Regions from separate parts of the Bacillus sp. EA-CB0995 genome, predicted to be linked through region 2. Evidence: a T-box and tRNA genes for the amino acid it is inferred to sense, from the RefSeq annotation. Region 2 holds a T-box; the other holds one or more tRNA genes.

What was found. The T-box of region 2 lies ahead of proS (proline--tRNA ligase). A T-box ahead of a tRNA ligase gene usually reads a tRNA of that ligase, here a tRNA-Pro.
Region 1: it has a tRNA-Pro gene. The T-box ahead of proS (proline--tRNA ligase) is inferred to sense a tRNA for this amino acid. The anticodon was not compared.

Annotation. Positions count from the first base shown of each region.
Region 1 is NZ_CP169269.1:4,052,368-4,059,719, reverse strand. Features, by position in the region: rRNA gene ACEWFJ_RS20935 (23S ribosomal RNA) at 1-1,169, shown strand, start outside; rRNA gene rrf (5S ribosomal RNA) at 1,278-1,393, shown strand; tRNA gene ACEWFJ_RS20925 (tRNA-Val) at 1,398-1,473, shown strand; tRNA gene ACEWFJ_RS20920 (tRNA-Tyr) at 1,490-1,573, shown strand; tRNA gene ACEWFJ_RS20915 (tRNA-Gln) at 1,580-1,654, shown strand; tRNA gene ACEWFJ_RS20910 (tRNA-Lys) at 1,660-1,735, shown strand; tRNA gene ACEWFJ_RS20905 (tRNA-Leu) at 1,753-1,833, shown strand; tRNA gene ACEWFJ_RS20900 (tRNA-Gly) at 1,870-1,944, shown strand; tRNA gene ACEWFJ_RS20895 (tRNA-Leu) at 1,959-2,047, shown strand; tRNA gene ACEWFJ_RS20890 (tRNA-Arg) at 2,051-2,124, shown strand; tRNA gene ACEWFJ_RS20885 (tRNA-Pro) at 2,134-2,207, shown strand; tRNA gene ACEWFJ_RS20880 (tRNA-Ala) at 2,222-2,297, shown strand; tRNA gene ACEWFJ_RS20875 (tRNA-Ser) at 2,316-2,408, shown strand; tRNA gene ACEWFJ_RS20870 (tRNA-Met) at 2,437-2,513, shown strand; tRNA gene ACEWFJ_RS20865 (tRNA-Asp) at 2,516-2,591, shown strand; tRNA gene ACEWFJ_RS20860 (tRNA-Phe) at 2,602-2,677, shown strand; tRNA gene ACEWFJ_RS20855 (tRNA-Thr) at 2,695-2,770, shown strand; tRNA gene ACEWFJ_RS20850 (tRNA-Trp) at 2,774-2,844, shown strand; tRNA gene ACEWFJ_RS20845 (tRNA-Ile) at 2,855-2,931, shown strand; tRNA gene ACEWFJ_RS20840 (tRNA-Asn) at 2,935-3,009, shown strand; tRNA gene ACEWFJ_RS20835 (tRNA-Glu) at 3,011-3,082, shown strand; gene ACEWFJ_RS20830 (CBS domain-containing protein) at 3,693-4,112, shown strand; gene ACEWFJ_RS20825 (DUF3965 domain-containing protein) at 4,567-5,718, shown strand; gene ACEWFJ_RS20820 (hypothetical protein) at 6,031-6,366, opposite strand; gene ACEWFJ_RS20815 (SH3 domain-containing protein) at 6,373-7,352, opposite strand, start outside.
Region 2 is NZ_CP169269.1:4,326,515-4,335,920, reverse strand. Features, by position in the region: gene ACEWFJ_RS22250 (amino acid permease) at 1-832, opposite strand, end outside; gene sdaAA (L-serine ammonia-lyase, iron-sulfur-dependent, subunit alpha) at 1,115-2,005, opposite strand; gene sdaAB (L-serine ammonia-lyase, iron-sulfur-dependent subunit beta) at 2,028-2,726, opposite strand; partial or broken gene ACEWFJ_RS22235 (MFS transporter) at 3,601-4,886, opposite strand; gene ACEWFJ_RS22230 (alkaline phosphatase family protein) at 4,983-6,296, opposite strand; gene ACEWFJ_RS22225 (YesK-like family protein) at 6,445-6,720, shown strand; T-box leader at 6,825-7,028, shown strand; gene proS (proline--tRNA ligase) at 7,074-8,504, shown strand; gene ACEWFJ_RS22215 (TerD family protein) at 8,978-9,406, shown strand, end outside.

The sequences.
Region 1 (7,352 bases), 280 kb from region 2:
GTGCTTTCTTAACGGAAAGCCGCAGTGAATAGGCCCAAGCGACTGTTTAGCAAAAACACAGGTCTCTGCGAAGCCGTAAGGCGAAGTATAGGGGCTGACACCTGCCCGGTGCTGGAAGGTTAAGGAGAGGGGTTAGCGCAAGCGAAGCTCTGAACTGAAGCCCCAGTAAACGGCGGCCGTAACTATAACGGTCCTAAGGTAGCGAAATTCCTTGTCGGGTAAGTTCCGACCCGCACGAAAGGTGTAACGATTTGGGCACTGTCTCAACCAGAGACTCGGTGAAATTATAGTACCTGTGAAGATGCAGGTTACCCGCGACAGGACGGAAAGACCCCGTGGAGCTTTACTGTAGCCTGATATTGAATTTTGGTACAGCTTGTACAGGATAGGCGGGAGCCTTTGAAGCCGGAGCGCTAGCTTCGGTGGAGGCGCTGGTGGGATACCGCCCTGGCTGTATTGAAATTCTAACCTACGGGTCTTATCGACCCGGGAGACAGTGTCAGGTGGGCAGTTTGACTGGGGCGGTCGCCTCCTAAAAAGTAACGGAGGCGCCCAAAGGTTCCCTCAGAATGGTTGGAAATCATTCGTAGAGTGCAAAGGCATAAGGGAGCTTGACTGCGAGACCTACAAGTCGAGCAGGGACGAAAGTCGGGCTTAGTGATCCGGTGGTTCCGCATGGAAGGGCCATCGCTCAACGGATAAAAGCTACCCCGGGGATAACAGGCTTATCTCCCCCAAGAGTCCACATCGACGGGGAGGTTTGGCACCTCGATGTCGGCTCATCGCATCCTGGGGCTGTAGTCGGTCCCAAGGGTTGGGCTGTTCGCCCATTAAAGCGGTACGCGAGCTGGGTTCAGAACGTCGTGAGACAGTTCGGTCCCTATCCGTCGTGGGCGTAGGAAATTTGAGAGGAGCTGTCCTTAGTACGAGAGGACCGGGATGGACGCACCGCTGGTGTACCAGTTGTTCTGCCAAGGGCATAGCTGGGTAGCTATGTGCGGAAGGGATAAGTGCTGAAAGCATCTAAGCATGAAGCCCCCCTCAAGATGAGATTTCCCATAGCGTTAAGCTAGTAAGATCCCTGAAAGATGATCAGGTTGATAGGTTCGAGGTGGAAGCATGGTGACATGTGGAGCTGACGAATACTAATAGATCGAGGACTTAACCATATAATATGTATACTACATTGATGTTATCTAGTTTTGAGAGAATATAAAAAAACTTGTTGACTTTTTCAGTGAATCGAGTATAATAATGATTGTCTCAATTGAATACAGTCTGGTAATGATGGCAGAGAGGTCACACCCGTTCCCATACCGAACACGGAAGTTAAGCTCTCTAGCGCCGATGGTAGTTGGGACTTTGTCCCTGTGAGAGTAGGACGTTGCCAGGCAAATGGAGGATTAGCTCAGCTGGGAGAGCACCTGCCTTACAAGCAGGGGGTCGGCGGTTCGATCCCGTCATCCTCCACCATATATATTTAAATGTCGGAGGGGTAGCGAAGTGGCTAAACGCGGCGGACTGTAAATCCGCTCCTTCGGGTTCGGCAGTTCGAATCTGCCCCCCTCCACCATCTTGATGGGCTATAGCCAAGCGGTAAGGCAACGGACTTTGACTCCGTCATGCGCTGGTTCGAATCCAGCTAGCCCAGCCATTCAAGAGCCATTAGCTCAGTTGGTAGAGCATCTGACTTTTAATCAGAGGGTCGAAGGTTCGAGTCCTTCATGGCTCACCATTTTTAAAATGTAATATGCGGGTGTGGCGGAATTGGCAGACGCACCAGACTTAGGATCTGGCGCCTTTGGCGTGGGGGTTCGACTCCCTTCACCCGCACTTTTAATTAAATAAGCAATCAGTCATATATGTTTTGCGGAAGTAGTTCAGTGGTAGAATACAACCTTGCCAAGGTTGGGGTCGCGGGTTCGAATCCCGTCTTCCGCTCCAATTTTCAATATGACGCCGGGGTGGCGGAACAGGCAGACGCACAGGACTTAAAATCCTGCGGTGGGTGACCACCGTGCGGGTTCGACCCCCGCCCTCGGCACCATATGCGCCCGTAGCTCAATTGGATAGAGCGTTTGACTACGGATCAAAAGGTTAGGGGTTCGAGTCCTCTCGGGCGCGCTTTATTAACGGGAAGTGGCTCAGCTTGGTAGAGCACCTGGTTTGGGACCAGGGGGTCGCAGGTTCGAATCCTGTCTTCCCGATAGTTTTAAAAAATGGGGCCTTAGCTCAGCTGGGAGAGCGCCTGCCTTGCACGCAGGAGGTCAGCGGTTCGATCCCGCTAGGCTCCACCATTAAAGCTTCATATATACGGAGGTATACCCAAGTTCGGCTGAAGGGATCGGTCTTGAAAACCGACAGGCGGCGAGAGTCGCGCGGGGGTTCGAATCCCTCTACCTCCTCCATTTTTTATTTAAAAGAATATTATATCATCGCGGGGTGGAGCAGTCTGGTAGCTCGTCGGGCTCATAACCCGAAGGTCGCAGGTTCAAATCCTGTCCCCGCAACCAATGGTCCCGTGGTGTAGTGGTTAACATGCCTGCCTGTCACGCAGGAGATCGCCGGTTCGACCCCGGTCGGGACCGCCATTTACATAAAGGCTCGGTAGCTCAGTCGGTAGAGCAGAGGACTGAAAATCCTCGTGTCGGCGGTTCGATTCCGTCCCGAGCCACCATTTTTTTTTGTAAACTAGCCGGCTTAGCTCAATTGGTAGAGCAACTGACTTGTAATCAGTAGGTTGGGGGTTCAAGTCCTCTAGCCGGCACCACTTAGGGGCATAGTTTAAAGGTAGAACAGAGGTCTCCAAAACCTCCGGTGTGGGTTCGATTCCTACTGCCCCTGTAAGAAATATGGGCCTATAGCTCAGCTGGTTAGAGCGCACGCCTGATAAGCGTGAGGTCGATGGTTCGAGTCCATTTAGGCCCACCATATTCCGCAGTAGCTCAGTGGTAGAGCTATCGGCTGTTAACCGATCGGTCGTAGGTTCGAGTCCTACCTGCGGAGCCATGGCCCGTTGGTCAAGTGGTTAAGACACCGCCCTTTCACGGCGGTAACACGGGTTCGAATCCCGTACGGGTCACTTCAAAAAGAGTCAGCACCATGCTGACTCTTTTTTATTTGAAGAAAATGATATTATATATTATGCCTTCTACATCTTTGATTAATAATCTCCTTATAAATATATAAATATGTTTATCCTACTACTCCCGGATTTACCTTAAGGCTCAAAGGAGTCAAAGAAGGTAGCTGGATGATATAAATACCCATAGCTCATTTTGATAGTAAGTTTATTTTTAATATGTTATGAAATATTTCATTTTTTATTGTAAATAATGAAGGATTTTGTATTATTTTATATAATTAGGAAAGAATATAGTGCATTATATTTCATCAATTGACTATTTTAGCTAAACTGATGAATAAAATTATTATTTTCTCTCCTCAATCCTAATGATCTTAGATGGATCGTCATATTTAAGAATACCCCATTTAGTTTGTTCTATGGCTAGTGACTAAAAGTCTAATTGTGACCTTAGCCGGTGCTGTTTAGAAAATTCTCCGAGGTTGGCAAAGAGCAATTTCCTTTGTTTTTATAGAAATGAGCGTATCTTATTGTATTTATCTTTCTAGGAAGCGCGAATTTAAATGAGGAGAATTGGAAAGGCTAAAGTGTGTAAAGGAGGGTATTTATGACAACCGTTCGAGAATTGATGAGCACGAATATTGTACATTGTACGCCGCTAGATAATGTATATGAAGCAGCTGTGAAAATGAAAGAAGAAGATATAGGAATGATTCCTGTTGTAGAGAATGACCAAGTTATTGGTCTTGTAACAGATCGTGATTTAGTTGTGAGAGGGATTGCAGAAAAGCATCCAGGTTCTAATCAAATTACAAATGTTATGACAACACAAATTGTTTCAGTGTCTCCTGATGACTCTGTTGAAAAAGCGACAGAGTTAATGGCACGTTACCAAATCAGAAGATTGCCGGTAATTGAACATGGGCAAATTGTGGGAATGTTATCACTTGGTGATTTAGCAACAACTAAATATGCAGATGATCAGGCGGGTGTTGCCTTAAGTGAAATATCAGAGGATACAAAGTAAAGAATAGAATATTTTATACTAGTCTTTATCTCGCTATTCGCGGGCAGTAATACTCCCATCTCAAAATTTAGCAGAAAACAAATTATGTAAGGGGTAAACTGCTAGCATGTCCCCGATTGGTTTCACTAATAATCCGTGGGGGATGAAGCCCTCACGGATTAAAGTTGTACTTTATCCCGCTATTCGCGGGCAGTAAGACCCCTACCTCGAGATTTAGAAAAAGCGAAGAAGATAGGTAGGGGATGAAGAAAACCTCCACTGATGGAAGTTTCACTTTATGTAAATTACTTTTGAAATTATTGTTAACAACTAGTATCATATGAAAAAAATGGTATACTAATAAATACAAAGTTTTATATATTATTTTGAATATAATAATATTATTATTAATATAATAATGGGTTTATTAACATGAAAGTATTTGATCATACATATAGAAAACGGGGGGAATTATATGACGATTATGCAAACCGAACCTAATTGGAATTTGGTTACGGATGCGTATGAAAAGCCGGAAAATTTTGCGGATTTACTCTCTTTGCTTATACCAAAGCGTCCAAAAGGAGAAGGAAAAGAACGAACTATTCTGGCTTGGAAAGAAAAAGAATTTTATAAGAAAGAAAATTTAATTCCTTTTATTTTATATGGAATGAAAAAATTACATAATTTACCGAAGTTTCATAAAGATGAAATGCCAACTTTAGTTCGAATTGTTCGTTTATGTCAAGAAGTGGGATGGTATCAACAAGCTTATCGTTTTATGGTTGATGAAGGATTAGAGGAGTTCGTACAAACATCTCTAGATTATGAATCATGGGATGTGTTTACACAAGTAGTTGCTTGGAATTATTTAATTATAAAACAAAAAGTTGCTGAGTTAGACAGCAATGATTACTTTATTTGGGAAAGAATTAAATTTAATGTAGAGTGTATTGAAAAGTATAAGGCACTTTTGTCGCATAAAGAAATGTTGGAATTTATGTTTCTATATCTTTGTAAACAAGCAAAGACATTATCAAGAGAGAAATTAGATGAAGACCTAATGGGTTTAGCAGTATATTGTAATACATATATTTATGATTTATACACACTAGATTTATTGAAAAAATATAGAAAATGCACTGATTTCTTAACATATTATGAACCAAGCCGAGCTGCTGTAGCATGCCAACATGCGGTGATTGCACAAATATCAGATCATCTTAATCCATTAAAGACAACTCATGTTGATGATTATTTATTTGTTATAAAAGAAATAATGGAATATATGTCATTTGAATTTATGAAAAAATATGAGCATTTTATTGGGAAATTATTATCATATGTTCCATTTTTCGAGATGATTCAAGTTCCACAACATGCATATTATTGTGAAGAACTCATGTATATATGTAAAGGAATAGGATATAAAGAGGAACTACTACGCGATTATATATTTATACAATTACCAAATTGTTTTCCTTCCTTTATTAAGCAATTTTTAAAGAATAAGCGCTATGCTTCAATACATGATATTTTATTTTACTGGTGTAGCGATGAACAGCGTATGAACTTAGAAAATAAATATAACTTAAGTTTTATTTATGAAAAATATGCGTGCGGATAAAGTGAGTTTTCCACTAATTTGATGCTTTTTCAACTAATGGTTACATAAAGTTCATTTCTTTGAGAAAGCATACTTTGTCCAGTAAATAAAAAGAAATAGCGTAGAATACAAATAAGGATTCCACTTTATGTGGAATCCTTATTTAATAGTAAATAAAAAAAGAAATTATTATGAGAGAAATCATGCCATATAAAAGGAATTGGCCATTTTTATTTTCTTTAATACCAAAAAATTCATTTATTCTTTCATATAAGTCTAAAAACGATTTTGTTAGACTAGCTTTGGATAAGCGTTGCACCATTTTCCCTCTTTCTATGTTTCTTGATATTGATGTTTACGATGTTCTGGGACATATATATATTGAGATACTATAAGAAGAATAGTCATAAAGAATACAGGGAAAATTGCGGCGGCATTTAGGCCATTATAAATAATGTTTGTTAGTAAAGAACTTATAATGAACAGTGCAGTATATATGTGTGAAATATGGCGTTTTAAACGAATTTTGAATACTTCCATCAGCACTTCACAAGCAACGAACGTAATAGCGATGCTTAAAAATACAATGTTTGTGTTGTAAATTAATAAGCAACAAATGAGACCGAAAAATGCTAAATACTCAATAATTAATGGGATATTGCGTGTCATCTTACATCACCTAACTAGGAAAGGAAGCGGATTTACTGCATTTGTTTTTTCAAAATTCCATTCCCCGTTATGTAATTCAAAATGTAAGTGTTGACCAGTGGAATGTCCTGTATTTCCCATATAACCGAGCAATTGACCCGTTGCTACGTTATCGCCCTCTTTAACCGCACGATTGTTCATGTGAGCATATACAGTTGTATATAAGTTCCCATTTATATGATGGGCAACAAATACAACATTTCCATAGCTTGTAGAATAGTACGACTTAACAACAGTGCCAGGTGCAGCAGCTTGAATTGGAACATTTCCTGTTGCCGCAAAGTCTACGCCATAGTGCATCTGTCCCCAACGTACATCAAATGTTGAGCTCACGTTCCCTTGAACTGGATATTTAAATACAGCTGGAATAGATGGTTTAGCTTGTTGCTGCTGTTGCTGCTGTTGTTGTTGTCCTTGCAATATATATTGTTGTCCAACATAGCCATATCCTGATCCGTAGCGAATTTTATACCATGTGCCAACCTTTCCAACGACTTGTACTTGTGTTCCATTCTTTAAAGAACCAATAACAGCTGTATTTGTTCCTGCACCGCTGCGTACTTTTAATGCTGGAGTAGCAACATAATAAGAGCTTCCGCCTTGTACCGTAACTCCTTTTACTAACGGCTGAGTTCCGTTAGATAAAAACTCTTTCTTTACATAGCCATTTGTTCCGTTATGTATAATTTTATACCATCCATTTTCTTCTTCTTGGACAGTAACAAATTTCCCATTTGGTAATACATCAATAATTTCAGATTGCGTATTTGGTTCAGAGCGAACGTTTAATGCGTCTGAATTAACGATATATTGCTGCTTACTATTGCTTGGTTTTGTTAAAGAAATTGCTTCTTTTTTTACATAGCCAGTTTTATTTTGCGTTTGAATTTTATACCATTCGTCTGTTGTTTCAAGAATTGTAACGGGAGTGTCACGTACAATGTTTT
Region 2 (9,406 bases):
AAACAAAGAACATAACAACAGCGAATGTCATGATATAACAAGCTTTTTGTATTTGAGCACATTTGGCATCAGTAGCTTCTATTCCATAGGTTGCTCTCTGTTTCATAACAAATGATGAAATCATAGGCGAATGATTGAACGAGAATACTATGATTGGTAGTATCATCAATATCGTTCCAAAATATCCTGTGCCTGTTGAAGCAGTAGAAACACTTGAAAAACTAAGCATTGACGTATTCCACTGTGGAATCAAAGATATTGCGATAAAAAGTAGAGAAGCTATGAAAGGATATACTAGCATGCTCATTATCTTTACAGTGATATCTTGACCAAAATTTAATATAGCTATAAGACCGAGTACTAATACAAGCGATAAAATGGCCCTTGGAGGCTCCTGCATGTGCAATTGATTCACGATAAAGCTACTTGCAGTATTTGTAAGTGCAACCGAATACATCAGCACAATAGTATAAATTGAGACGAAATATACTATGTTAAAAATTTTACTTGCCTTATTTCCGAAATACTCTCTTATTGTACCTGTAATCCCCTCTTCAGCAGAATTGGAAGCGTATATCATTTTAGCAAGCGCCCTATGTGAGTAATACATAACAGGATATGCAAGTATGGTAATTAACAGTAATGATAATAAACCACCTGAACCTGCATTAATAGGTAAAAAGAGTACTCCTGCTCCAATTGCTGTTCCAAAAAGGCTCAATGCCCAGGTAGTATCCTGTTTATGCCACTTTTTAGGGTCTGGATATTTCTCATTTTTTACTGCAGTATTTTCAGCTTGAAATTCTATTTTTTTTGCAGTATTCCCATTCATATAATAATTCCTCCTTGTATCCTATTCTTACGTCTCTTTTTAAGGCCTAGGAATATAGACCATTCTTGAAAAACGAATTGCTTACACTTACAAGGTGCGCCACATCGTGTGTCCAACCTGATGGATTTGTTAGCGTTTACAAAGCATTTCAATTGTATATTAGCATACTTTTAATTGTATAGTAGTATATTTTAGTAATAATGGCTCTTAATATACAGACATCCTTAGGAGAACAATAGAGAATAGAATTGTTAACTATTTCACAATGTTTCCAATAACTGTTTATTTATTTAATTGTTTCTCTCCAAAAATTTTACTTTTAATGGCAATCCCTGTAGGTGTGGCTGCAATTCCGCCTAAACCGGTCTCTCTTAATTCGCGAGGCATCTGTCTTCCAACTCTATACATCGCTTCAATAACTTCGTCAGCATTGATGATATTGTTTACGCCGGCTAATGCGATGTCCGCTGCTGCTAAAGCATTTGCCGTTCCAATGGCGTTTCTCTTTACACAAGGAATTTCTACCAAACCAGCGACCGGATCACAAACTAAACCGAGTAAATTTTGTAATGCGGTTGAGAAAGCTTCAGAAGATTGCTGTGGCGTTCCTCCGGCAGCTTCGACCGCTGCTGCAGCCGCCATTGCTGAGGCACTGCCTACTTCAGCTTGACATCCTCCGTACGCTCCGGAAATACAAGCATTATTTGCGACTATCATTCCAAATAAAGATGAAGTGAATAGAAAATGGACCATATCTTCATGACTTAACTGCAACGTATCTTTAATACTAAATAGGACTCCCGGAATCGTCCCACTCGCACCTGCTGTTGGAGTTGCACAAATAGCCCCTAATGAAGCATTTACTTCATTAACACCGATAGCACTTTGAATCCCTAACACCATCAAATCTCCAGAAAGAGTTTTTCCATTTTCTCGATATTTTTTTATTTTAACAGCATCACCTCCGGTTAAACCGGTCGGAGAAAATACCCCGTCGCCCTCGATACCTTTATTTACGGAATTTTCCATAGTCGCTAAATTCTTTTCCATTTTAATCCAAACTTCTTCATAAGAAGTTTTAGTTTGTTCGATTTCCTGTTCGATTGCTAATTCATAAATTGGCTTTTGCCTTTTATTAGCTGCATCTACAATTTCTTTTATGGTCATATACATATTTTTTCACCCCTTAATCTAACTAAAGAATAATGATATTAGCCATACTGCTTAAACTTCCCAATTCCTTCTGAGCATCACCAGGCAATAGCGAATCCAAAGCGAATGCATATAAATATTTTCCATTTTCTTCTAAACTATGAAAGTTGTTAATTTCCACATCATATTGTTTAAAGATCTTGCGTAAGACAAATTCAAAGTCAGCTCTTTCGGAAATCGCAATAATAACTGGCAATGGCCCCTGCAGATCTAAGCTAAATCCGTCAATTTCAACATGTTTGACTTCAATTAATCCGCCGCCGACCGAAATACCCATCGTTCTAATACTTCGACTTTCATCCTCTACATATACATCTGCCGTATTTGGATGACCAGCAGGACTATCACCTGCTTTTTCAATAAAGGTAATGTCAATCCCTTTAGATTCTGCCATTTTAATAGCATCTGGCACTTTGCTGTCATCGGCAGCAAATCCTAATATCCCAGCAATAATTGCAAAATCAGTTCCGTGTCCTTTATGGGTTTCAGCAAATGATTCATAATACCTTACCACAACTTTTTTTGGAAGACCTTGAAATAATTTATTGGCAACTGTTCCAATAGCTAAAGCACCTGCAGTATGTGAACTTGAAGGACCTATCATTACCGGCCCAACCACATCAAAACAACTTTTGTATTTAACAACCTTTTTTTCTTTAATAGATGCTACATTCATGTTCATATAAGCACCCCCATAATTTATTATTTTTAATTGCAGTTGAATCTAAGTTATTAGAATGACCAATGTTAACAAAATAAGATTCGAATGATAGCGCTTCCATTTTTGTGTTGAATAAATTCCCCTTCTGATCACACACCTTTCTTAGAGTAATCGTATCAGTATGTCCAATTTTAGAAGATTACTTGCAAGGTCTTTAGAATTTTTGCACCAGAACTAGGTTTGATATTTTCTCCGGAGGTAATAGATTATCTCTCGACGCCCTCATTATAACTTGTATATTTATGAGTTTAATATTTTTTTATTTTTAGAAAGATTGAATAAACAGAATTTTGAATGGGTAATAAATTACACTTGGCATGTAGCAATTGTGTCCATTGTTTGAAGCTGTATTAGTTAGTAGAAAAGCAAAAATAACACAGAGTTACTTTTATTAACACATTGATTATATTGGAAAATCATTATAAAGATACTTATACTTTCCTTTGTTGAAACATCTTATTTTAGACGTGAAAGCTGTTGTAATAAATGATTAATGTAGATGAAAAGGAATAAATTAAGGAAATATAAAATCCTTTTTGGGTATTTATTATCCATCTTGAATTTATATGTATTTTTCAGAAAAAAGGAACTTCTTTTTTTATAAATCCTGGACATACAAAAACAAGAAATGCAGAAAGTAAATCAATTATAAAAAAACTCTCCCACTAGTATAAGCTGGGAGAGTTTTTTTATTACCCCGTTTTAACGGGCAGTAAGCCCCCACCTCAAGATGCAGAGAAAAGCGAGGAAGCTAGGTGGGGGGAACTGCCCATAAAGGCTCGATTGGTTCAACTAACCATTCGAAGGAAAAGCACCTTCGAATGGAAGTTTCACTTTATAATGTTTCTGATTTTGGAGAAGGTGGTGTTACAGAAGCAGAAGATGCTTCTGGTACGCGTGTTAGAAGAAATCCACCAATAATAAATAATATGATAATACTTAACACACCAGCGTTTGTTTTGCCTGTTAACTGTGTTGTGACACCGACGAGCACGGGGCCCATAATCGCAGCAAATTTGCCGAATATGTTATAAAATCCAAAAAACTCATTTGCGGATTCTTTTGGAATAAGCTTAGCAAAATAGGAGCGGCTTAATGCTTGAATACCACCTTGTGAAGTAGCAACGAGCATCGCTAAAATCCAGAAATCTAGCGTTGTTTTTAGGAAATAGGCATACGTACAAATAATAATATAAATAATAATACCGACATATAGCATTTTCTTTCCGGTAAATGTTTCAGATAACTTTCCATATAACAATGCAAACGGACAGGCGACGATTTGTGTAACGAATAGAATAATTAATAGATTTGTTGCACTAATTCCAAGGTCTGTTCCATATGCTGTTGACATTGTGATGATTGTATCGACTCCATCAATGTAGAAGAAGTAGGCAAGGAGGAAGAAAAAAACTGTTCGGTATTGACGGATATTTTTAAATGTATAAATAAGACGTTTAAAGCTTGTAGTAACAGGATTTGGATCGCGTTCGATATAATAATGCTGTTCAACATTTTTTAACATAGGGATAGTAAAGAGTCCCCACCAAAGTGCTGTAATCGCGAACGAAATTTGGCTTGCCGTGCCGACTGATAATGGAATTGTACCTTTTTGTGAAAGAATAATAAGAGCCATGCAGCCGATAAATGGAATTGTACTTCCGATATAGCCAAGGGCAAAGCCGCGTGTTGAAACACGGTTCATTCGTTCCTCTGTTGTCACATCTATTAAAAAAGCATCGTAAAAAATATTTGCTCCTGCAAATCCAATTAAAGCGAGCATATAACAGCAAAGTAAGAGAATCCACTGCGAAGTTGGTACCACTGCCAACATACTTGTAAAAATAATGCCTAATAGGAAAAAGAATGTGAAGAAACGTTTCTTAAATCCTCTATAATCAGCAATCGTACCAAGAATTGGAGCGAGTATAGACACAAGAAGTGTCGCAAAGGAATTTGCATACGCCCAATATGCAGTTGATGTTGTACCTGCAAGCCCAGCTTCTTTAGCGGCTGCTTTAAAGTAGATTGGAAATACAGCAGTTGTAATAACAAGTGAATACACTGAGTTTGCCCAGTCATATAATATCCAGCTTTTTCTTGCCTGGACATTTTTTTCATATATGTTCCTCCCCCAACTAATCTATTGTTATTGTACAAAAAGGCGTTTGTAAAAAAGAGAAACTAACTGAATATTTACATATTTTTTACGCAACTTTACAATTGCAATAACTCTTCTATAACAGTGCCATCTGTTTCACCGAGATGTAATCCAAGCAGTCTTGCAATCGTAGGACCTTCATCAATAAGTCGCATACGTGGAATAATTGCTCCTTGACGAATACCCTTACCGGCTGCCATGAAAATTGTTTCGTAATTTGGTTTTGATGGAGAATAGCCATGGGTACCAAACGTATACTTTTTGCTAGAGGTTACATCTTTGCTTGTAATCTCTCTTATAAAGTCTCCGGTATGATTTTCTAAAAAGTAATACCCTTCTCGTGCTTCAAGCATAAAGAGGCAATTTCCGTCAGCCCCGAGATCTTTTGCTTCCTCATCGGTTAATAGAAATTCAATTCCGTTTTGTTCATTTTGCATGATTTCTTGCAGTAAACGGTGCAAACTCCCGATTGTGTCTGTATCATTTTTATCTTTTACGTATATATATGCTGAACCATCACAGCTTTGGCAATAAGCTTTCCAATTTGTTACTTCTCCTTTTTTGTTCACAGTAAGGAATCCTTTCTCACGCAATAAGACATTTAATTGAATAGCTTTATGCTCATCTAATGCGCTATGATCCCCGAGTGCAATGATGGTTGTTTCTTCGTACATACCGCTTTCTTTTAACGCTTCAACAATTGCACCTAAACGTTTGTCGTGGCGATGAATAGCTGCTACTGTTTCTTCAGAAGAAAATCCATGATAATGGCGCTGTGTATCTAAGTCAGTGAAATGAACAAACATAAGATTTGGCTTTTTCGTTTGAATTGTGTGTACCGCAGAAGCGAGAACAAAATCATCTAACTCTGGTTGTGACAAACCGTTCCGAATATGACCAAAACGCTGATTTAACTCTAGTTGATACAATGGACTCCCGCTGAATAGGGAGACGAGTACTTGATTTTGCCATGGCCGATTTGGGAAAATTTCTGGCATGTTGTAATCAATTTTTGCTTTTCCTGTGACAGGCCATAGCAGTGCAGCTGTTTTTAAGTTTGCTTTTCGTGCTTCATCATAAAGGGTCGTTCCTTTAATAGAACGGCGGTACCAGTGCCAGTCGGGCGATTCTTTTCCAGGTTGCAGCAGTGTATTGTTTACAACACCATGTTTTGCAGGGTAATTTCCTGTCACAATCGTTGCATGACTTGGATATGTAACAGATGGATAAATACTCTCAACTTTTTCAGCGTACGCACCATGTTTTAGTAAAGAACGAAAGTGAGGAAGTGTTTGTAATATAGGAAAATCTAAAGCTGATAAACAATCAAAAGATAAAACAATAACATGTTTTGTTGCAGGTTTGTTCATAGAAAATACCTCCACAAATTTCTATATCCTATTTATATATATTACTATTAGTACTTTGTGATAAAAACTTATCTTTTTAAAAAGTATTTTTAAAATTTTCAGACTTTATAACATATAATATATTTAGGAGGAGAAGGGGGTGGAAAAGGTGGAGATCTTTTGGATAATCAGTATTATCACAACGGTTGTTGTTTTTTTTATTTCGTTTATGTTACGGAAAAGCTTTCCGAATCGTTCGTTTGACATTGCCTTTGGACTTATTGTGATTATAATTTGTTTTGCTTGTTTTTTATTCACATTGTTTTTCATTGGTGGATGGGAAGGCATGGCATATGGTTTTCTATGTTTCTTTATCCTAATCGGAACAATTACTGGGATGTTACTTCACCAAGTCGTAAAATTTTTTCGAGATAAATATATATAATACAAGTATAAAACAAAATAAAATGAAAAGAATATACAAGAATCAGAAAATTTTATATTGCTTTACAATAAAGTGTGTATTATGATAATCAACAAATTTATATCGTTATGACGATGAAAAAGGATTAGTACATGTTCAATCTTTTTGCAGAGAGAGAATCCAGTGGCTGAGAGATTCTTAAAAGATAATATGGAACCTACCTTTGAGTTCTGCATATGCAGCGGGAAATTCCCGTTATCAAACAAGAGAGCATATACATGTTGTATATGAATCAGGGTGGTAACGCCGGCAAAAGCTCGGTCCCTATTATAGGGACACGGGCTTTTTTTATTTTTTTGAAGGAGGAAAAGTAGATGGTAAAAGAACAAGTACAAGCCATTACAAAAATGGAAGAAGATTTCGCACAGTGGTATACCGATATTGTAAAGAAAGCTGAGCTTGTTGATTATTCAAGTGTAAAAGGATGTATGATTTTACGTCCATATGGTTATGCAATCTGGGAAAATATTCAAAAAGTGATGGACGGAAAATTAAAAGAAACAGGGCATGAAAATGTGTATATGCCAATGTTTATTCCAGAAAGTTTACTTCAAAAAGAGAAAGATCATGTGGAAGGTTTTGCACCAGAAGTAGCGTGGGTTACACATGGAGGAAGTGAAGAATTAGCAGAGCGTCTTTGTGTTCGTCCAACATCAGAAACGTTATTCTGTGAGCACTTCTCGAAAATTGTTCAGTCGTATAATGATTTACCAAAGTTATATAACCAATGGTGTTCAGTTGTACGTTGGGAAAAAACAACGCGTCCGTTCTTACGCACAACTGAATTTTTATGGCAAGAAGGTCATACAATTCATGAAACAGCGGAAGAATCACAGCAAGAAACGCTTAATATTTTAAATATATATGCTTCGTTTTGTGAAGAGCATTTAGCTATTCCAGTTATAAAAGGACAAAAAACAGAGAAGGAAAAGTTTGCAGGAGCTAAAGCGACTTATACAATCGAAAGTTTAATGCATGATGGTAAGGCACTGCAAACAGGTACATCACATAATTTTGGCACTAACTTCACAGAAGCATTTGATATTAAATTTTTAGATCGGAATGGGAAATGGCAGTATGCACATCAAACATCTTGGGGTGTAACAACGAGAATGATTGGTGCACTTATTATGGTACACAGTGATAATAATGGGCTTGTATTACCACCAAAAATTGCGCCAACGCAAGTGATGATTATACCAATTGCGCAGCATAAAGAAGGGGTATTAGAAAAAGCAGCTGAACTTCAAACCCGTATTCAAAAAGTAGCGCGTGTGAAAATGGATGCAAGCAACAAAACACCAGGCTGGAAGTTTAATGAATATGAGATGAAGGGAGTACCAATTCGCTTAGAAGTAGGGCCGAAAGATATTGAAAAAAATCAAGTTGTCCTTGTACGCCGTGATACAAAAGAGAAAGAATTTGTATCTATAAACGAATTAGAAGAACGTATTACAACATTACTTGATGACATTCAGCAGTCTCTTTTTGAAAAAGCAAAAGTATTTCGTGAAGAAAAAACATATATAGCTACTACTTTTGAAGAAATGAAACAAGTAGCAGAAGAAAAACAAGGGTTTATTAAAGCGATGTGGTGCGGAAGTCTTGCTTGTGAAGAAAAGTTGAAAGAAGAAGTAGGTGTTACATCACGTTGTATGCCATTTGAACAAGAGGAATTAGCGAAACAATGTGTGTGCTGTGAGAAAGACGCGAAGCATATGGTGTATTGGGGGAAGGCGTATTAAGTAGTTCAAATGATTTATTTTAATTTAAAAGAAAAAAGAGTGAAATCCAAACACAAAAGGATTTCACTCTTTTTAAATTTTTATAAGGTATATAGCTGCTACCATAGCTTTGTCAATCAACATTTTGAGCTGTTAGAAAATTAGGTTTGTATAATAAATGAGAAGGATAACTCTTTTATCCCACCCGCAGCATTGGCCCCGCCTTCGCCATATGCTTTGATAGCCACCGGTGCTATCCTACCTATAATCAGTATAACAGAAAGCGCTTACAATGTGAAAGTTTAAATAAAAAAATTGTGCATAGATTGTTCAATAAATTCCTGTTTCTTACATCAGTACGATGAAATCAAATGGGTGTTTTCGTATAATTGATAAATTATTCTTTTTCTCAATCTATGAAAAATGCTACAATATAAAGAAAGAATACAATATTTTCCTAGGTGGAAAGTGATTTGTAGAAAGGAAGAGACTTCATGCCTATTATTTTAGAAAAAGGACAGAAGATCGACTTAACGAAAGGACAACCTGGTTTAACAAAGTTACAAGTTGGCTTAGGTTGGGATCCGATGGAAAAATCAGGTGGATTTTTATCTTCATTGTTTGGAAGTAAGCCAAATATTGACTGTGATGCATCTGTAATTATGCTTGAAAATGATCGCTTTTTAAATAAACATGACCTTATTTATTTTGGAAATAAATTATCTTCTTGCGGAAGTATTGTTCATTCAGGTGATAATTTAACAGGTGAAGGAGCGGGCGACGATGAAACGATCTTTGTGGAACTCTCAAAAGTTCCATCTAGAGTGAACCGCTTAATATTTGTTGTAAATATTTATGATTGTGTGAATCGTCGTCAAGACTTTGGAATGATTCGCAATGCGTATATTCGTATTCAAAATCCA